DNA from 4 places in the Streptomyces sp. SCPE 10 genome. Region 3 is predicted to be linked to each of the others. Evidence: riboswitches for the same ligand, from Rfam matches in the RefSeq annotation. Region 3 holds a riboswitch; each other region holds the start of a gene.
What was found. A riboswitch is a leader RNA that binds a small molecule or an ion and turns the genes downstream of it on or off. The one in region 3 is predicted to bind cyclic di-AMP.

Region 1 (4,964 bases), 2.5 Mb from region 3:
GAACGCCTCGACGTCCGCGTCGGTGGGCTCGGTGCGCGGAGTGGGCGGCGGAGGGGTTTCCATGACTGCTTTCAGACTGGCTTTCTGTGGGTCACCGGCACGGGGCCGGTCACTGGTCGGAGGCGTCGGACTTGTCGACCCCGTCCCAGATGTTGGTGTACCAGGGCCGGTGGGCGGCCCTCAGATCGACGCGGGACTGCCGGGCCGCGCCCGGATCGACGACCACGTACCCGGTCTCGCCGGGCTTCACATAGTGCAGCCGCTTGCGGATCTGCTGCTCGGCGTAGGCGTCGTCCTGCCAGCGAGCCTTGAGGTCGCGCAGCTGTTCGACGCGTTGGCGGGCCTCGGTCTCCTGCCGCTGGAGGTCGGAGATCTGGGCGCGCTGGGAGACGTACTGCCGCATCGGGTAGGCGAGGGCGACGACCAGCGAGCACAGCACCAGCGCGAGCAGCGCCGCCCGGCCGGTCAGCCGCGAGCGGCGGGCCTGCCGTTTGGTCTGCGAGCGGTAGACCCGGGCCGCCGTCTGCTCGCCCAGCAGCCGCAGCCTGGTCGTGGTGGAGAAACGGTCCCGGTCCTTGACGGCCATGTCGGTTCTCCGCCTCCCCTTTCACACGTGCGTACGTCCCCGGACACGGTACGGGACCGGGTACGGGGACGTACGTACGACTGGCCAAGTCCCGGCCCGACGGGGGGCGGGACCGGCCGGGTGGCTCAGCCCTTGAAGCGCGGGAAGGCGCTGCGGCCGGCGTACACCGCGGCGTCGTCCAGGATCTCCTCGATGCGCAGCAGCTGGTTGTACTTGGCGACGCGCTCGGAGCGGGCCGGGGCGCCGGTCTTGATCTGGCCGCAGTTGGTGGCGACGGCCAGGTCGGCGATGGTGACGTCCTCGGTCTCGCCGGAACGGTGCGACATCATGCACTTGAAGCCGTTGCGCTGGGCCAGCTCGACGGCGTCCAGGGTCTCGGTCAGCGAGCCGATCTGGTTGACCTTGACCAGCAGGGCGTTGGCGGTGCCCTCCTCGATGCCGCGGGCGAGGCGCTCGGGGTTGGTGACGAACAGGTCGTCGCCGACCAGCTGGACCTTGTCGCCGAGCTTGTCGGTGATGACCTTCCAGCCGGCCCAGTCGTCCTCGAACAGCGGGTCCTCGATGGAGACCAGCGGGTAGGCCGCCACCAGCTCCTCGTAGTACTCCGTCATCTCGGCGGCGGAGCGCTCCTTGCCCTCGAAGAGGTACTTGCCGTCCTTGTAGAACTCGGAGGCGGCGACGTCGAGCGCGAGGGCGATCTGCTCGCCGGGGGCGTAGCCGGCCTCCTTGATGGCCTCCAGGATGAGGTCCAGGGCCTCGCGGTTGGAGCCCAGGTTCGGCGCGAAGCCGCCCTCGTCGCCGAGGCCGGTGGCCAGGCCCTTGCTCTTCAGGACCTTCTTCAGGGTGTGGTAGACCTCGGCACCCCAGCGCAGCGCCTCGGAGAAGGACTCCGCGCCGATCGGGGCGATCATGAACTCCTGGATGTCCACGTTGGAGTCGGCGTGCGAGCCGCCGTTCAGGATGTTCATCATCGGCACCGGCAGCAGGTGCGCGTTGGGGCCGCCCAGGTAGCGGAAGAGCGGCAGGTCGGACGCCTCGGAGGCGGCGTGCGCGACGGCCAGGGAGACGCCGAGGATGGCGTTGGCGCCGAGCGAGCCCTTGTTGTCGGTGGCGTCCAGGTCGAACATGGCCTGGTCGATCAGCCGCTGCTCGGTGGCGTCGTAGCCGACCAGCTCCGGGCCGATCTGCTCGATGACGGCGAGGACGGCCTTCTCGACGCCCTTGCCCTGGTAACGGTTGGGGTCACCGTCGCGCAGCTCGATGGCCTCGAAGGCGCCGGTGGAGGCGCCGGACGGGACGGCGGCACGCCCGGTGCTGCCGTCGTCGAGGCCGACCTCGACCTCGACCGTGGGGTTGCCTCGGGAGTCCAGGATTTCCCGGGCTACGACGACGTCGATGGACGGCACGAGCATCTCCTTCTTGGATGTGACGCTGGAAGTGCGGGGCGGTCTGCCTTACGGCTGTGCCTTGCGACTAGAGCCTAACCGTCCAGGGGTCGTCGGCCACCGACCGACCGTCCCGTGGACGGGAGGGACATGCAGACGGTACCCATTGTTCACCCGCGGAACAAAGGGGTTCGCGGATGAGACCCGGCGAAAGAGCGGGAAAACGAACGACCCCGCCCCGGCGCGTACGGGGGAGAACGCGCCGGGGCGGGGAGCCCGTGGGGACGGGGGCGGACCCTTGGGGGCGGGCCCGCCGGGCGGGGCCGTCAGCCGCCGGGGGTCACTTCAGGTGCAGCTGCTGGCCCGGGTAGATGAGGTCGGCGTTGTCGACGATGTCCTTGTTCAGCTCGAACAGCTTGTGCCAGCCGCCGGCCACGTGGTGCTTCGCCGCGATGGAGCTGAGGGTGTCGCCGGTGACGACCTTGTACTCGCCGTCGCCCTTCTTGACCTTCTTGCCGGTCGGGGTGGTGACGGTCTTGCCCGCGCCGCTCGCCGAGGAGCCGGTGGAGCCGCCCGTGGACTTGCCCGTGGTGGACGGGGCCGTGCGCTGGGTGGAGCGGGTGGCGGCCTGCTCGTCGGTGGAGCGGGTGGAGGTGCCCGTGTGCGACGAGGAGGAGCCGGAAGTGGGCGCGGAGCCGTTGTACGGGGTGCTCGACAGGCCCGTGCCGCAGACCGGCCAGGCGCCCTTGCCCTGTGCGGCCAGGACCTTCTCGGCGACGGCTATCTGCTGCGCCTTGCCGGCCTTGTCGGCCGTGGGGGCGTAGGCGGTGCCGCCGTACGCGGCCCAGGTGGAGGCGGAGAACTGCAGACCGCCGTAGTAGCCGTTGCCGGTGTTGATGGACCAGTTGCCGCCGGACTCGCACTGGGCGACCGTGTCCCACTGGGAGGTGGTGGCGGCGGAGGCGTTGCCGGCCGCCATCAGCGGGGCGGCGACGGCGGCACCGGTGACACCGGCGAGCGTGACGGCGCGGACGGCCTTGGACGGACGACGGTGCTTGCCCTTGCCGGAAAACAGCATGAACGATCCCCTCACCGACGCCTGCGAGGTGAGCTGTCGGGTTCGGGCCGGTTGAGTTGCCCGGCCACCCCTCCCGTGGGAGGCGTGGCTTCACCCCGAGCCGGTCCGGCATCAACTGCCGGGCCCGGCACTTACCTTGGGTCCCCCGCTCCTGCCTGCGGCGCTTGACGCGACGACTGTTCCCGGGCAGCCGCTGGCAGGATTAGGCGTTGCGGCCGCCGGGGCTCGTGGTGACGAGCGGTCATGACCGTAGCCACGCGATCCGCGGAATTTCAAAGACGATCAGGGCTTCTGAGACTCATCCCACACTTTCGCCAAAGCGGACATTTGACGATCAAGTGGGGCGTCAACTCGCCCTAGCGGGCGCCCGTTTCGTCACCGACTTTCAGGGTCTGACCGGCGGTGATGTGATTCGGGTCGGCGCCCACGACCTTCTTGTTCGCGGAGTAGAGCTCATGCCATCCGCCGTGCACGTCAAGGGAGTCGGCGATGGTGCTCAGCGAGTCGCCCTCGCGGACGGTGTACGTGCCCGGCTCGCGGGAGGCGTGCCGCCCGGAGTCGGAGCCGTCCTGTCCGGTCGCCGTGCTTTCGTCCGCGGTGCCGCCGCGGTGCCGTCCGCCGCCGAGGGCTCCGGTGTCGACCAGGCTCCAAGAGCCGACGTCCTGCCGGGAATTGTCCGGGTCGTCGGCGGTCGGGGCGGGTGTGACCGTGCCGGTGGGCGCCGAGGGGGCGGTGGGGTCCGGGGCGGTGCCGCCGGTCCCGGGAGCGCCGGTGGAGCCGTGGGAGGCGCCCGGGTGCGGGGCCGCGTGCTTGCCGGTGTGCTTGCCGGTGCCGGTGCCGGCGTCGGAACCGGTGGACGGGGAGGTGGACGGGGAGGTGGACGGGTCGGCGGAGGAGGAGGCGCCGGAGCCGGAGCCGCCGTCGTGGGCGCCGCTGCCGGAGCCGGTGCCGGATCCGCTCGGGGTGGTGTCCTGGCCGCCGCTCGGGGTACCGGAGGGGGCCGAGGCGTCGGGCGGGCCGGAGGGGTCGGTCGTGCCGTCGCCCTGGCCGTTGCCGCCGACGCCCGGATCGACGTCCACTGAACCGGAGTTGGGGGTCAGCCCGGACAGCAGGGCGCAGGTGGCCCAGGGCAGGGTGCCCTTGTCGGCGAGGATCTTCTCGGCCACGGCGATCTGCTGCGAGCGGCTGGCCTGGTCGGCGCTGGAGGCGTACCGGGTGCCGCCGTAGTGGATCCAGTCGTCCTGGGATATCTGGAGGCCGCCGTAGTAGCCGTTGCCGGTGTCGGCGCTCCAGGAGCCGCCGCTCTCGCAGCCGGCGACCTTGTCCCAGGTGGTGCCGTCGGCCGCGTGCGCGCTTGCGGCGCCGAGCAGCGGGATGGCGATGGCGGAGCCGGTCACGCCCGCCGCGACGAGGAGGGCCGGAGCCTGACGGGGGCGGCGGTGACGACCGTTCCCGGAGATCATGCGGAAGCCTTTCGTGCGACTGCGGGGGCCGGCGCGGCGGGTGGTGCCGGTTCGCCACGCTGAGGGGTGAACGTAGCCGCACTCGATCACTTGTCACAAGTTCATGCCGCGCGGATCACGCGAAGATCACAGCGTGGAAGGTTTGCCCTCCGCTCCGTCACACATCCTTCCTCCAGCGCGGAACGGGCCACTCCGTTTCATGGTCCGGGCTACCGGTCGCCCGGCGGGGTGAACTCCACGGGCAGGGTGCGCAGACCGCGCATGATGAGCCCGCCGCGCCAGCGCAGCTCGGCCGGGTCGGCGGCCAGCCGCAGGTCGGGCAGCCGGGTGAAGAGGGTGGCCAGCGCGCTCTGGCCCTCCAGTCGGGCGAGCGGGGCGCCGAGGCAGTAGTGGATGCCGTGCCCGTAGCCGAGGTGCTGGTTGTCCCGGCGGCCGAGGTCCAGCACGTCCGG
Region 2 (4,964 bases), 1.7 Mb from region 3:
GCACCAGGTCTTCCTTGGTGGGGAAGTACCGGAAGAGAGTCGGCTTGGAGACCTCGGCCGCTGCGGCGATGTCGTTGACCGAAACACGGTCGAAGCCGCGCTCCAGGAACAGCGAGACGGCCGCGTCGCCGATGGCGTCGCGCGTCCGCTCCTTCTTGCGGGCCCGCAGTCCCGTCGGCTCGCTCATCTGGCCACCGTAACATTCGTTACCGAGTTGCTTTTTTAACCGGGTAACGTTTTCATGAGTGGCGTGCATCAGACAGACATTCCTCCCGTGCTCGTGACCGGCGCGACGGGCCGGGTCGGCCGCGTCGTCGTCGACCGACTCCTCGAAGCGGGCGTACCGGTCCGCGCCCTCATCCATCGCGCCGAGACGGCGGCGACGCTGCCGGCGAAGGCCGAGGTCTTCACCGGCGACCTCACCGCGCCCGAGTCACTCGACCCGGCGTTGAAGGGCGCCGGTGCGGTCCTCCTCGTCTGGACCGCCCCGCCCGAGACGGCCGAGGCGGTCGTCGCGCGGCTGGCAGCCCACGTGCGGCGGGTCGTCTTCCTCTCCTCCCCGCACCAGACGCCGCACCCCTTCTTCCAGCAGCCCAATCCCATGGCCGTGCTGCACGCCGACATCGAGCGGCTCATCGCGGCGACCGGACTCGAACCGACGATCATCCGGCCCGGGATGTTCGCGTCGAACTCGCTGGCCTGGTGGGCACCCGCGATCCGGGCCGGCGAGACCGTCCGGTGGCCGTACGGCGCTGCCGAGACGGCACCGGTCGACGACCGCGACGTCGCGGCCGTCGCCGCGCGGACGCTCCACGAGGACGGACACGTCGGAGCCGACTACGTCCTCACGGGCCCCGAATCGCTGACCCACGCCGCGCAGGTGGACGTCATCGGTGACGCCCTGGGGCGCCGGATCGCCTTCGAGGAGATGACGCCGGACGAGTTCCGAAGGCTGTCGGAGGGCACGGCGCCCGCCTCGGTCGTCGACATGCTGCTCGCCGCGTGGAGCGCGGCGGTCGGACAGCCCGCGTACCTCACCACCGCGGTGGCCGACATCCTCGGGACGGCGCCGCGGACGTTTCGCCAGTGGGCCGCCGACCATGCCACCGCGTTCACGGAGGGTCCGTAGCCGGGGTCGCCGTCGCGGCGGACCGCGTCGCGCCGCAGGTCGGGCCGTCGGCCCGGTGGTGACCCGGACCTGGGGGCCCGCGGCAAAGCCGTGTGCTCGGCACCCCGAACATGGCGTACACTGGAATCACCGACGCGGGGTGGAGCAGCTCGGTAGCTCGCTGGGCTCATAACCCAGAGGTCGCAGGTTCAAATCCTGTCCCCGCTACTGAAGACTCAGGGCCGGAATCCATGCACTGGATTCCGGCCCTGAGTGTTTTCCGGCAGCCGTCGCCGCGGCTCCCGTAAGAGGTATCACCTACGGTGACCGTGCGACCGCCGTACGCATAACAACTGAGTCACCATCAAAAACCGGATGACTCCTGAACCCCGGTCAACTCGCCCGGTTTGGCGGCCCCCTGGGCGGTAAGTCCACGCCCCAGAGCCGTAATGATCAAGCCGAACGGCTTGGAAAGTGACGGCCGAGTCTATTAACGTTCGATAACGCAGCGCGGTCGTCCCAGCCGTCACCCGAGGCGGCTCCGTGCGCACGCGCCGAATCCCGTAAGGGAACCGGGGAACCACCACCTTGGGGTGAATCACGCGGACACCACCGTGAACTCAGCGAGTCCACGGCCGGTATACGCGCGTAGGAGACCTTCCTGCTCCGAACCCGTCAGCTAACCCGGTAGGCGGAGGAAGGAAAGGAGCACGCCCCCGTGGCGTCCAACCGGCCTGCCCCACAAGCCCCGTTCGTGCCCGCCCAACGCGATTCCGAGCCGTTCGGCCACGGCCCCGGCCCCGAGGGCGAGGGCCCCTGGGAGGAGTGGAACCCCACCGAGGAGTCCGTCGCCCCGGTCCGCGGCCGGCACCGCGTCGTCAAGCAGCGCGGCGGCTTCGCACGCAGCTCCACCGTCCTCGGCGTCGGTGTGATCGCCGCCGTCGGCGCGGGCGGCATCGCCAGCGCCAACACCGGCAAGTCCCCGGTCTCCATCTCCATGCCGGACCTGCCCTCCGTCTCGGTGCCGCACCTGTCCTCCGTGGAGCACCTGCTCGGCGACGACTCCGCCGGTTCCGCCGAGAAGCACCAGGCCACCGACACCGCGCTCACCGGCATCGGGCAGACCACCGAGGACGGCACACCCACCGGCGCCGGCGAGGCCCTGCGCAACCGGATCATGGCCCAGGCCGAGCAGCAGCAGGGCCAGGCCGACAGCAAGGCCACCGCCGCCATGGTCGCCGCCGCCCAGCAGCAGAGCGACGCGGCGGCCGCCCAGGCCGCGAAGGAGGCCGCCGACAAGGCCGCCACCGCCAAGCAGCAGGCCGAGGCCGACGCCAAGAAGGCCGCCGAGGCCAAGCGGCTGGCCGAGCTGGCCAAGCAGTACACGCTGCCGGTCGTCTCGTACACCATCACCGGCACCTTTGGGCAGCCCGGCGCCATGTGGTCCTCCGGCTACCACACCGGCCTCGACTTCGCCGCCCCCACCGGCACCCTGATCAAGGCCGTCCACGGCGGCACCATCACCCAGGCCGGCTGGGCCGGTGCCTACGGCTACCGCACCGTCCTCACCCTGGACGACGGCACCGAGCTGTGGTTCTGCCACCAGTCCTCGATCAACGTCTCGGTCGGCCAGAAGGTCACCACCGGCGAGGTCATCGGCCGGGTCGGCGCCACCGGCAACGTCACCGGACCGCACCTGCACCTGGAGGTGCACCCGGGCGGGCAGGCCACCGGCGTCGACCCGGCGCCCTGGCTGCGCGACAAGGGCCTCACCCCCTGAGCACACCGGTCCCCGTGGCGATTTCGGGCCGGCGGCGGAACGCGGGCGTCCACCGCGGGTGTAATGGTGGAGCATGACTTCTCTGCGCACACTGGGCTCTTCCGACCTCGAGGTCTTCCCGCTCTGCCTGGGCGGCAACGTGTTCGGCTGGACCGCCGACGAACAGACCTCCTTCGCCGTCCTGGACGCCTACACGGCCGCGGGCGGCAACTTCGTCGACACGGCCGACGTCTACACCGCCTGGGTGGAGGGTCACCAGGGTGGCGAGTCCGAGACCGTCATCGGCAAGTGGCTCAAGGCCCGCGGTAACCGCTCCGACGTCGTCATCGCCACCAAGGTCAGCCAGCACCCGCAGTACCCGGGCCTGTCCGCGGCCAACATCAAGGCCGCCGCCGACGCCTCCCTCGCCCGCCTGGGCACCGACTACATCGACCTCTACTACACCCACTTCGACCAGCCTGACGTGCCGGTGGAGGAGATCATCGGCGCCCTGGACGAGCTGGTGAAGGCCGGCAAGGTGCGGCAGATCGCCGCGTCCAACATCAGCGCCGAGCGGCTGCGGGAGTCCCTGGACTTCTCCACCCGTGAGGGCCTGGCCCGCTACGTGGCGGTCCAGCCCCACTACAACCTGGTCTCCCGCGACACCTACGAGGGCCCGCTCCAGGACCTCGTCGCCCGTGAGGGCCTGTCCTGCGTGCCGTACTTCGCCCTCGCCGCCGGCTTCCTCACCGGCAAGTACCGGCCCGGCCGGAAGGTGGACAGCGCCCGCGCCAACCGGGCCGCGGACTACGCGGAGACCGAGCGCGGCCAGAAGGTCCTCGCCGCCCTCGACGAGATCGCCGCCGCCCACGAGGCACCGCACGCCACCGTCGCCCTCGCCTGGCTGGCCGCCCAGCCGACGGTCACCGCCCCGATCGCCTCGGCGCGCACGCTGGACCAGCTCCCGGCCCTGCTGGGCGTCGGCGAACTGAAGCTGACGGACGAGGAGCTGAAGAAGCTGACGGACGCCTCGGCGTAGCCGGCGGCAGCGGGGTTCCGGGAGGTCCCGGGGGTCCCGGCGGCGTCACGTCCGGTACGGGTTGTACGACGTGGCGTACGGCGCCGCCGGGTAGCCGTACCCGGGCCCGCCGTGCCCGGGGCCGCCCTGTGCGGGTCCGCCGTATCCGTGTCCGGGGCCGCCCCACCCCGGTCCGTACCCCTGGTTGTACGGTGCCGGGGCCCAGGGCGTCGGTGCCGGGGCCGCCGTGCGGGCCGCGTACTCCAGCGCGGGCCGGGCCGCGTCCCGGCGCTGCCACAGCTCGTCCAGCAGCTCCCGCTCGCGGGCGACGAAGCCGGCGCCGGCCCGGCCGCGCCGCCCCCGCCGCCGCAGCAGCGCCAGCGCGGTGGCCTCGGTCTCGTACCGGGCCACCGCACGCGCCGTGGCCCGGCCGCCGTGGTGGCGGGCGAAGTCGCGGGCCATCCGCCGTGCCCGCATCGAGCCCAGGGCGAACGGCTCGGCCGGACCCAGCCACCCGGCCAGGACGTAGACGGGCAGCTCCTCGCGCACGGTGCGCAGCTCCCGCTGCCGGGTCCAGATCCCGAGCCAGGTCAGCAGCCCGAACACGGGCAGCATGAACATGCCGTAGACGGCGAGGAAGCCGAACTGGCCGAAGGTGGCGGAGCCGTTCCACAGGGCGTGCATGCACATCGCGAGCAGCAGCCCGCCGAGCGGCACCAGCAGCCGCCGGGCCCGCTGGTGCGGGCCGCTCAGCGCGGCGACGCCGAAGCCGATGCCGGTGCAGGTGGTGAACAGGGGGTGCGCGAACGGGGACATCACGATGCGCACGAAGAAGGTGGCGGCGGTGACGGAGACGATGCCGTGGCCGCCGGTGAGCTGGTCGGTCCCGAAGGCGGTGCCCAGGTAGAGGATGTTCTCGGTGAACGCGAAGCCGGTGGCGGTGATCCCGGCTATCACCATCCCGTCCACGATCCCGGTGAAGTCGCGCCTGCGGAAGAGGAAGACCAGCAGCACGGCCGCGGCCTTCGCGGACTCCTCGACGATCGGGGCTATCACCGTGGCGCCGAGGGTGTTGGCGC
Region 3 (4,964 bases):
ACTCGTCCGACACCTGCTCGTAGAAGTGGACCAGGCGGTCGGCGTCGTCGACGGTGATGGGCCGGATGCGGGCGGTGCCCCCGTCCCGCAGCACCACGTCCGCCTCCCAGTGCGCGGGGTACTCGTACCGGCCCTGCGGTTCCGCCGAGGTTCGCATGCGCCCCAGAGTACGGCTAGCGTCCGGCAACGGCGCGGGGCAGTCTGTGGAGACGGCCGCCGGGCCGAGGGGCGGTCACGACGGCACCGTGGAGGGGGTGCGCAGCCCCTCTCCAGGCATGGTTCACCATATGGAAGACTGGTCTAGACAACCTTGAAGAGTGAAGGGCAGCAACACATGGCTGAGCGCCGCGTCAACGTCGGCTGGGCCGAGGGCCTCCACGCCCGCCCCGCCTCCATCTTCGTCCGGGCCGCGACGGCCGCGGGCATCCCGGTGACGATCTCCAAGGCCGGTGGCACCCCGGTCAACGCGGCCAGCATGCTCGGCGTCCTGGGTCTGGGCGCCCAGGGCGGCGAGGAGATCGTGCTCGCCTCCGACGCCGAGGGCGCCGAGGCCGCCCTGGACCGGCTGGCCAAGCTGGTCGCCGAGGGTCTGGAAGAGCTGCCCGAGACCGTCTGAGCGGCATCGGACCTTCGAGGAACCGGGCTTCGGCGCGGTGGCGTGACGCCCGGTTCTGCACTGCCGTGACGCCCGGTCCGGGCCGGTCCGCCGGCTCGGACCGGGCAGGGTGGCGGGCCGCCCCGCTGCCGCCCCGACCGCACGACGCCGGTCGGGCAAGACGGGTACGGGCGACCGCGCCGGTGCGGTGGGCGCACGGAGGCGTATTTCGCGATTTCCGGCGTTTTCACGACGGAACGCCCACCCCATTCACCCGGGTCGGTAATTAACGGCACCGAAGAAATAGGGGAATACCGGCCCACGAAATACCCACCCCTTTGTATACGGCACCCGTGTTAATTCTGTGCGCCGGACATGTTTACGGCATGTTGCGAAGTCCTCACACGCTCGGCGCCACCGGGCACGCGCAGCCGGTGCTCGGCCGCCGCCCGCTCGGCGTGCAGCGCGGTCACCGCGCGGGCGCGCGCTCCGTCGCCGCGCGCCACCGCGTCCACGATCGCGCCGTGCTCGGCCCAGGTGCCGACCGGGTCCGACGGCGCGTCGAGCACGTACATCCAGGCGATCTTGTGGCGCAGCTGGAGGAGGGTGGAGGTCAGCGAGGGGCTGCCGCAGGCCTGGGCCAGCGTCTCGTGGAACCAGCCGTCCAGTGCGCGCAGTTCCTCGCTGTCGCCCCGCCTGGCGCGCTCCTGCCCCAGCCTGACCAGCCCGCGCAGCACCTTCAGGTGCGCCCCGGTGCGCCGCCGGGCGGCCCGGGCGGCGCCGAGCGGTTCCAGGAGCAGGCGCATCTCCAGCAGGTCGGCGGCCTCTTGCTCGCTCGGTTCGGCCACACAGGCGCCCGCGTGCCGGCGCGTCACCACGAAGCCCTCCGCCTCCAGGGTGCGCAGCGCCTCGCGCACGGGGACGCGCGAGACCCCGTAGCGGCGGGCCAGCACCTCCTCGGTGAGACGGCCGCCGCGTTCCAGGACGCCGGCGACGATGTCGTCCCGGATCGCCGTGCACACCGACTGCGCCGGAATACGCATGACCGACCTCCGCCTTGATCCCCGCGACACGACGCCGACGACGGACGCGTTTTTCCCATGACTCTATTCCGGTGACTCTATTCCACCGCGCCGCCTTTTCCGACGGCGGGCCGGAATCCGGGGATATTTTTTGGACAACGGCGACCGGAACACCGCGGGAAAGGCGAAAGCCCCGGCTCGGTGGCCGGGGCTTCGGATGCCGTGCGGGGGCGTGCGGGCTCGTCAGACGTCCACGCCGTGGTTGCGCAGGTAGGCGACGGGGTCGACGTCCGAGCCGTAGTCGGGGCTGGTGCGCGCCTCGAAGTGCAGGTGCGGACCGGTGACGTTGCCGGTGGCGCCGGACAGGCCGATCTGCTGGCCCGCGGTGACCTGCTGGCCCACCGTGACGCCGATGGACGACAGATGGCCGTACTGGGTGTACATGCCGTCGGCCATGCGGATCACTATCTGGTTGCCGTACGCCCCGCCCCAGCCGGTGGAGACGACGGTGCCGACGCCGACCGCGTGCACCGGGGTGCCGCTGGCCGCGTGGAAGTCGATGCCGGTGTGGGACCCGGAGGACCACAGCGAACTGCTGGCCTCGTAGCCGGTGGACACGTAGGAGTGCGCGATCGGGGCGACGAAGGCGTTCAGCCGCCTGCGCTCGGCCTCGCGGGCGGCGCGGGCCTCCGCCTCGCGCGCCTCCTCCACCCGCTTGGCAGCGGCCTCCTGGGCCGCCTTGCGCTCGGCGGCCCGCTGCTGGGCGCTGGCCTGCGCGTCGATCTGCTGGGCGACGTCGTCGCTCGCGGCGAGTACGGGGGTGAGACCGGTCTGCTCCGCGGGGCGCTCGGCGGCGAGCGCCGGAGAGGCCGCGAGGGTGCCGATGACGCCGGTGGTCGTCAGGGCCGCGACGCCGGCCGCCTGGGCGGTGGTTCGCTTGACCCGGCCGGGCTTGCGGTGCTTCCCGGTGGCGCACATGAACGCCATGGAGTGGCTGGTCCTTTCCTTCCCTCTCGCCTACCGGGTTAGCTGACGGGTTCGGAGCAGGAAGGTCTCCTACGGGCTCCCTCGCGTCACGCGCGGGTGCCCGATTCACCCCAGGGACGTGTGGGTCCCCGGCTCCCCTGGCTCGCGCCGTACGGGGACTCGGCGATGGCTGCCCGGTGCCGCGGGTGCGGCGCACTGCCCGACGAACAGCCTGGACGAAGCTATGCGGACCGGCTCCCGATTCCCAAACAGATCGGGGTTTTTGTAGCGCATCCCACAGGGCAGACGGGCAACCTCCGCCCCAATTCGGACATCTGAGGGAGAGAGTGGAACAACAGGGGCCCTGACGACCCGTAGGTCGCCAGGGCCCCGTCCCCTGTGTGCCGTTACTGCCGCTACTCGGCCGCCACCACGGTGACGTCGCCGATGCCCAGCGCCTCGACCGGCGCCTTGATCTGCGCAGCGTCACCGACCAGGACGGTCACCAGGCGGTCCACCGGGAAGGCGTTGACGACGGCCGCGGTCGCCTCCACCGTGCCCGTGGCGGCCAGTTGCCGGTACAGCGTCGCCTGGAAGTCGTCGGGCAGGTGCTGCTCGACCTGGTCGGCGAGGGTGCTCGCGACGGCCGCCGCGGTCTCGTACTTCAGCGGCGCGACCCCGACGAGGTTCTGCACGGCGACGTCCCGCTCGGCGTCGGTCAGGCCCTCCGCCGCGAGGGTGCGCAGCACCTTCCACAGGTCGTCGAGGGCGGGGCCGGTGTTGGGCGTGTCCACGGAGCCGCTGATGGCGAGCATCGACGCGCCGGTGCCGTCCGGGGCGGAGCGCAGGACCTGGCCGAAGGAGCGCACCCCGTAGGTGTAGCCCTTCTCCTCGCGCAGCACGCGGTCCAGGCGGGAGGTGAGGGTGCCGCCGAGGCAGTAGGTGCCGAGCACCTGGGCGGGCCACACCCGGTCGTGCCGGTCCGGGCCGATCCGGCCGATGAGCAGCTGCGTCTGGACGGCGCCGGGCCTGTCCACGATGACGACGCGTCCGGTGTCGTCGGCCGTCACCGCAGGCACGGGCCGGGGCTCGCCGGGCGTGCCGGTCCAGGCGCCCAGGGTGTCGGCGAGCAGCGCGTCCAGGTCGATGCCGGTGAGGTCGCCGACCACCACGGCGGTGGCCGTGCCGGGGCGCACATGGCGCTCGTAGAAGGCGCGCACGGCGGGCGCGTCGATCTTCTCGACGGTCTCCTCGGTGCCCTGGCGCGGCCGGGACATGCGCGAGGCCGCCGGGAACAGCTCCTTGGACAGCTCCTTGGCGGCACGGCGGGCGGGGTTGGCCAGCTCGTGCGGGATCTCGTCCAGGCGGTTGCGGACCAGGCGCTCGATCTCGCTCTCGGCGAAGGCGGGAGCCCGCAGCGCGTCGGCGACCAGGCCGAGGCCCTTGGCCAGGCGGGAGGCGGGGACCTCCAGGCTGAGCCGGACGCCGGGGTGGTCGGCGTGCGCGTCGAGGGTGGCGCCCGCGCGCTCCAGCTCGGCGGCGAACTCCTCGGCGGAGTGCCGGTCGGTGCCCTCGGAGAAGGCGCGCGCCATGATGGTGGCCACGCCGTCCAGGCCGGCCGGCTCGGCGTCCAGGGGCGCGTCGAGCAGCACCTCCACCGCGACGACCTGCTGGCCGGGGCGGTGGCAGCGCAGCACGGTCAGGCCGTTGTCGAGCGCGGCGCGCTCGGGGGCCGGGAAGGCCCAGGGCCTGGCCTCGCCGGGCTGTGGCCGGGGGTGGAAGTCCATGGTGGCGAGCTGCTCGGTCACTTGGCCGTCTCCTCGTTCTCGTTCCCGGCCTCTACGGTGGCTTCCGACTCGGGGTCCTCGGGCAGGTCGGCGTCCTCGACGTTCTCCGGGGACTTGGGCTCGTAGACCAGGACCGCGCGGTTGTCGGGGCGCAGGCGGGCCTTGGCGACCTCCCGGACCTCCTCCGGGGTCACCTCCAGGATGCGCGGCACGGCGTTCAGGGCGAGCTGCGGGTCGCCGAACAGGACGGCGTAGCGGCACAGTTCGTCGGCGCGGCCCGCGACCGTGCCGAGCCGGTCCAGCCACTCGCGCTCCAACTGGGCCTGGGCGCGCTCCATTTCCTCGGCGGTGGGGCCTTCCTCGGCGAACCGGGCCAGCTCCTCGTCGATGGCGGCCTCGATGACCGGCACCTCCACGTCGCCGGAGGTCTTCACGTCCAGCCAGCCCATGGAGGGCGCGCCGGCCAGGCGCAGCAGGCCGAAGCCGGCCGCGACGGCCGTGCGGTCGCGGCGCACCAGCCGGTTGTAGAGCCGGGAGGACTCGCCGCCGCCGAGGACGGTCAGGGCGAGGTCGGCCGCGTCGCAGGCGCGCGTA
Region 4 (4,964 bases), 1.2 Mb from region 3:
CCAGGTCAGCTCCAGCAGCGAGCCGCGCTGGTGCTCGTCGGGCCCGCTGACGGTGCCCGAGCCGTACAGGTCGCCGGTGCGCAGCGAGGCGCCGTTGACCGTCATCTGGGCGAGCTGCTGCGCGGCGGTCCAGTACATGGTGGAGAACGGCGGCTCGGCCACCACGTGGCCGTTGACGGCGACCGAGATCCGCAGGTCGTAGCCGCCGGGCTCGATGCCGGGGGCGGCGTCGTCCAGGTAGGGGAGCAGCGGGTGGGTGCGCTCGGGCGGGGCCGTCCTCGCGTGTTCCAGGGCCTCCAGCGGGGTGATCCACGCCGACACCGAGGTCGCGAACGACTTGCCGAGGAACGGGCCGAGGGGCACGTACTCCCAGGCCTGGATGTCCCGCGCGGACCAGTCGTTGAGCAGGCACAGCCCGAAGACGTGCTCCCGGAAGTCGCCGAGCGCGACCGGGGTCCCCAGCTCGGTCGGCACGCCCACGACGAAGCCGACCTCGGCCTCGATGTCCAGCCGGATCGACGGCCCGAACACGGGCGCCGGGTCGGCGGGGCCCTTGCGCTGCCCGGAGGGCCGTACGACGTCCGTGCCCGAGACCACCACGGTGCCGGCGCGGCCGTGGTAGCCGATCGGCAGGTGCTTCCAGTTGGGGGTGAGGGAGTCGGGGGCGTCCGGGCGGAAGATCGTGCCGACGTTGCGGGCGTGGTTCTCCGAGGCGTAGAAGTCGACGTAGTCCGCGACCTCGAAGGGCAGGTGCAGGTCCACCTCGGACAGCGGGTGGAAGAGCGGCTCCAGGGTCTCGCGGTGCGCGGGGTCGGTGACCCAGGAGGTGAGCGCGGCGCGCACCTCCGACCAGGCGGCGCGGCCCGCCGCGAGCAGCGGGTTGAGGGTGGGTCGGGCGAGCAGTGCGTGGTGCGGCGAGCCCAGGGCGGCGGCCGCGGCGCCCGCGTCGAGGACCTGGTCCCCGAGCCGGACGCCGACCCGGCGCTCCCGGCTGCCGGAGGGCGAGAACACGCCATAGGGAAGGTTGTGCGGACCGAAGGGGTCGCCCTCGGGGACGTCGAAGGGGGGCATGGGGTGCTGCCTCGCTCTCATCCGGGCCATGCATGGCGCTGTTCCACGTGATCGGCCACACGTTACGGCCGCGACGCGCCTCTTGGGCAGTGCCCGCCGGGGGTCGCCGCCCCGGCGTGCCCCGATCGACCGGTCCGGGTACCCGGACCGTGCTCCGCGCCCGGCGGTACGTCCGGCCCGCGGCCCGCGGCCGGTCCCCATCAGGGGCGCCACCGCGCGCACTTGGGGGCGGTCGGCACGCAAGTACGCGCGCCGACGGATGAGTCGGCGGAGTCGGAGGATCCGTATTCTCTGCTCATGGCACCCTCCCCCGCGTACGCACTGATCGCCACCGACCTGGACGGGACGCTGCTGCGCGGCGACGACACCGTCTCCGAGCGCACGCTTTCGGCGCTTGCGCGGGCGGCCCGGACCGGCGCCCGGCACCTGGTGGTGACCGGCCGTCCGGCCCCCAGAGTGCGGCCGCTGCTGGCGGCCCTCGGCTGCACGGGGCTCGCGGTGTGCGGACAGGGGGCGCAGGTCTACGACGCCGGGGCCGACCGGCTGCTGTGGTCGGTGCGGCTGGACCGGGAGCAGGCCGAGGCCGCGCTCGGCAAGATCGAGGCCGAGGTGGGGCAGGTGTACGCGGCCGTCGACCAGGACGGGGTGGACGGGCTCACGCTGACCGAGCCGGGCTACCGGATGCCCCATCCGACGCTGCCCGCGGTGCGGGTGGGCCGGCGCGACGATCTGTGGGGGGCGCCGATCAGCAAGGTGCTGCTGCGCCACGCCACCCTGTCCGACGACGCGTTGGCGGCGGTGGCGCGCTCGGTGGTGGGCCCGCTGGCCACGGTCACCATGTCGGGTCCGGGGACCGTGGAGCTCCAGCCGTGCGGGGTGACCAAGGCGACCGGTCTGGCGCTGGCCGCCGAGCGGCTCGGTATCGCCGCGGAACGCTCGCTGGCCTTCGGCGACATGCCCAACGACGTCCCGATGTTCCGGTGGGCGGCGCACGGGGTCGCCATGGCCGACGCCCATCCGGAGCTGAAGGCGGTGGCCGACGAGGTCACCGCGTCGAACGAGGACGACGGCATCGCCGTCGTCCTCGAAAGACTGTTCCCGGCGGGCTGACGGGGTGTCGTCGGCCCGCCGGGCGCCGGTCAGTAGGCGCTGTTGACGTTGTCCATGGAGCCGTAGCGGTGGGCCGCGTAGTTGCAGGCGGCGGTGATGTTGGCGACCGGGTCGTAGATGTTCCAGGAGGTCCCGGCCACGTGGTACGTGTTGAAGGTCGGGTCGATCACCTGGAGCAGGCCCTTGGACGGGATGCCCTTGGCGGCGTTGGAGTCCCACAGGTTGATGGCGTTCGGGTTGCCCGAGGACTCGCGCATGATGTTGCGGTAGATGCCGTTGTAGGAGCCCGGGATGCCCTTCTGGCTCATGATCGCCAGGGACTCGCGGATCCAGCCGTCGAGGTTGTTCGGGTACCCGGCGGTGGTGACGGCGGCCGAGGTGGTGGCGGTGGCCGCGGAGGCGCTGGCGGCGCCCACGAGCGGCATGGCGATCACGGCGGCGCCGGTGCCGGCGACGGCGAGCATACGGACGACGCGGTTGGTGCGGGTGCGGCGCGACTGAACGGCAGCAGGCATGGGGACGTTCCTCTCCTACGCCTGCGAGGTGAGCTGTCGGGTTCGGGCGGGGAGGTGCCCGGCCGTGCCCCGCGAGAGGCACGGCTTAACCCCGAGCCGTCCCGGTGCGACCGCGTGTCGCGGCATGTGCCGCGTCACGTGTGTCGTCCGGTCCGGCGACTTACCTGGGTCCCCCGCTCCTGCCGTACGAATGAGTTCGTTGATGGGTGTACGGGCGGCGGCAGGATTCGGCGTCCGCCCGATGGGTCGGGAACGTATGCGAGAGCACATGTCGGGAACAAGTGCCGGATTCATGCGATGTGGCATTTGACCTTGATCATTGCCCTATGGGGTACTTGATCCTTTGCGATTGTCAACGCTCAACTCGCTTACGCGGCAAGGGGGAAGGGGGTCTCGGGCGGCCGGTCGGGGGCAGGGGGTGTGTGTGGCCCAATTCACCAAATGGCAAACTGTGTTAAATCGGGCATGGGGGATTCCGGGTATTCGTCCCTCGGTGGGGTGGACCGGGTACTCCGCTCACCTCCGGGCTCGCGACGAAGCTCGGATTTTCCTGTTAAGTCGAAAAATGTCCGTTCTTCTCATCCGATCGAAGGGGTGCCGGATGTGCTCCGATACCGCCCGGGCTGGACGGGTGGGCGCTATCGGTGATCGAAACCGGACCGGATACGCTGACTTGAGTGATGGCAGCGACCTATCGACAAACCGTGTAATCGCCAGCAGACACCAGCAGACAGGAGACCCCTCGTGACCGTCGTCGGGCCGTTCGGGCTGAGCGTGCGGGACCAGGCTCTCGAAGCCGATGTCCAGGCCGGATTGGCGGCTGTCGAGGAAGGCCTGCTAGAGGCCACCAAGAGCGAGGTCCCGTTCATCACCGGGGCCGCGCAGCACCTCGTACGGGCCGGCGGGAAGCGGTTCAGGCCGCTGCTCGTGATGCTCGCGGCACAGTTCGGCGACCCCTACGCGCCCGGTGTGGTGCCGTCCGCCGTGGTGGTGGAGCTGACCCACCTCGCCACGCTGTACCACGACGACGTCATGGACGAGGCCGCCGTACGCCGGGGCGTGGACAGCGCCAACACCCGCTGGGGCAACTCCGTCGCGGTCCTCACCGGCGACTTCCTCTTCGCCCGCGCCTCCCAGATCCTCGCCGACCTCGGCCCCGAGGCGGTCCGGGTGCAGGCCCTCGCGTTCGAACGGCTGGTCACCGGCCAGATCCTGGAGACCGCGGGCCCCACCGACGGCCGCGACCCGGTGGAGCACTACCTGGACGTGCTCGGCGGCAAGACGGGCTCCCTGGTGGCGGTCTCCTGCCGGTTCGGCGCGATGATGTCCGGCTCCGACGAGACGGTCGTGGACGTGCTCACCCAGTACGGCGAGCGGCTCGGCGTGGCCTTCCAGCTCGCCGACGACTACCTGGACATCGCCTCCGACTCCCACGAGTCCGGCAAGACCCCCGGGACCGACCTGCGCGAGGGCATCGCGACCCTCCCCGTGCTCCGGCTGCGCGAGCGCGCCGCCCGGCTCGGCCTGCCCGAGGACATCGCCCTGTGCGAGCTGCTGGACTCCGACCTCAGCGACGACGCCCGGCACGCCGAGGCGCTGGCCGCGCTGCGCGCCCACCCGGCCCTGGAGCAGGCCCGCCGGGACACCGTGCGCTACGCCGAGGAGGCGCGCGCCGCGCTGGCACCGCTGCGGGAGTGCGACGCCAAGGCCGCGCTGATCGAGCTGTGCGACGCGGTGGTGCACCGCACCGGGTGACCGACCGGTTCGGCGTCCACCGGGACCGACCCGTCCGGCGTCCACCGGGTGGCCGTACCCGCCCGGGTGCTCCATCCTGCCCATAGGGATCCGTTCGAGCCCCTAGGGGTGTCCCTTGCGTGTCATACCGCAGTCGTACGCCGAGTTGCCTCCGTGGTCTGACGATTCCTCAGCGCGGATTTGGTCGTATGGACACCACGGACATCACCACTCCTCACCGATTCGGGTGAGACCGGCGGCTCGGGTGGACCAGCGTGAGAGCAGCCGCCGCCGACGACGGAGGTAAGGCACACATGGCACCGTACGAATCCGACGACGCACAGGGCGCCGACCGGGGCGAGGAGACGCGCTCGGGCCGCCGCAAGGCCGCCCGGTACGCCGTCCCGGTCGCGGTGGTGGGGGTGGCGGCGGCCACGATCGGGCTGGTCCCGGCCCTCGCCGACTCCGGCGACCCCGACCTGCCCCGGATCACCGCCCAGCAGCTCATCCAGAAGATCGCCGCGTCGGACGTGC

Region 1: another riboswitch for cyclic di-AMP. It lies ahead of ACSP97_RS15305 (transglycosylase family protein); the one in region 3 lies ahead of ACSP97_RS26495 (M23 family metallopeptidase).
Region 2: another riboswitch for cyclic di-AMP. It lies ahead of ACSP97_RS18950 (M23 family metallopeptidase); the one in region 3 lies ahead of ACSP97_RS26495 (M23 family metallopeptidase).
Region 4: another riboswitch for cyclic di-AMP. It lies ahead of ACSP97_RS20945 (transglycosylase SLT domain-containing protein); the one in region 3 lies ahead of ACSP97_RS26495 (M23 family metallopeptidase).

The regions. Positions count from the first base shown of each region.
Region 1 is NZ_CP197069.1:3,277,901-3,282,864, forward strand. Features, by position in the region: gene ACSP97_RS15290 (DUF501 domain-containing protein) at 1-63, opposite strand, end outside; gene ACSP97_RS15295 (FtsB family cell division protein) at 110-586, opposite strand; gene eno (phosphopyruvate hydratase) at 712-1,998, opposite strand; gene ACSP97_RS15305 (transglycosylase family protein) at 2,312-3,049, opposite strand; cyclic di-AMP (ydaO/yuaA leader) riboswitch at 3,053-3,222, opposite strand; gene ACSP97_RS15310 (transglycosylase family protein) at 3,406-4,512, opposite strand; gene ACSP97_RS15315 (cytochrome P450 family protein) at 4,722-4,964, opposite strand, start outside.
Region 2 is NZ_CP197069.1:4,073,023-4,077,986, forward strand. Features, by position in the region: gene ACSP97_RS18935 (TetR/AcrR family transcriptional regulator) at 1-187, opposite strand, end outside; gene ACSP97_RS18940 (NAD(P)H-binding protein) at 275-1,129, shown strand; tRNA gene ACSP97_RS18945 (tRNA-Met) at 1,263-1,336, shown strand; cyclic di-AMP (ydaO/yuaA leader) riboswitch at 1,651-1,817, shown strand; gene ACSP97_RS18950 (M23 family metallopeptidase) at 1,827-2,888, shown strand; gene ACSP97_RS18955 (aldo/keto reductase) at 2,962-3,906, shown strand; gene ACSP97_RS18960 (PrsW family intramembrane metalloprotease) at 3,952-4,964, opposite strand, start outside.
Region 3 is NZ_CP197069.1:5,729,330-5,734,293, reverse strand. Features, by position in the region: gene ACSP97_RS26510 (bifunctional acetate--CoA ligase family protein/GNAT family N-acetyltransferase) at 1-157, opposite strand, end outside; gene ACSP97_RS26505 (HPr family phosphocarrier protein) at 335-616, shown strand; gene ACSP97_RS26500 (GntR family transcriptional regulator) at 952-1,638, opposite strand; gene ACSP97_RS26495 (M23 family metallopeptidase) at 1,861-2,604, opposite strand; cyclic di-AMP (ydaO/yuaA leader) riboswitch at 2,617-2,779, opposite strand; gene ACSP97_RS26490 (M16 family metallopeptidase) at 3,000-4,370, opposite strand; gene ACSP97_RS26485 (M16 family metallopeptidase) at 4,388-4,964, opposite strand, start outside.
Region 4 is NZ_CP197069.1:4,507,888-4,512,851, forward strand. Features, by position in the region: gene fahA (fumarylacetoacetase) at 1-1,071, opposite strand, end outside; gene ACSP97_RS20940 (HAD family hydrolase) at 1,369-2,181, shown strand; gene ACSP97_RS20945 (transglycosylase SLT domain-containing protein) at 2,211-2,696, opposite strand; cyclic di-AMP (ydaO/yuaA leader) riboswitch at 2,700-2,908, opposite strand; gene ACSP97_RS20950 (polyprenyl synthetase family protein) at 3,441-4,451, shown strand; gene ACSP97_RS20955 (LolA family protein) at 4,745-4,964, shown strand, end outside.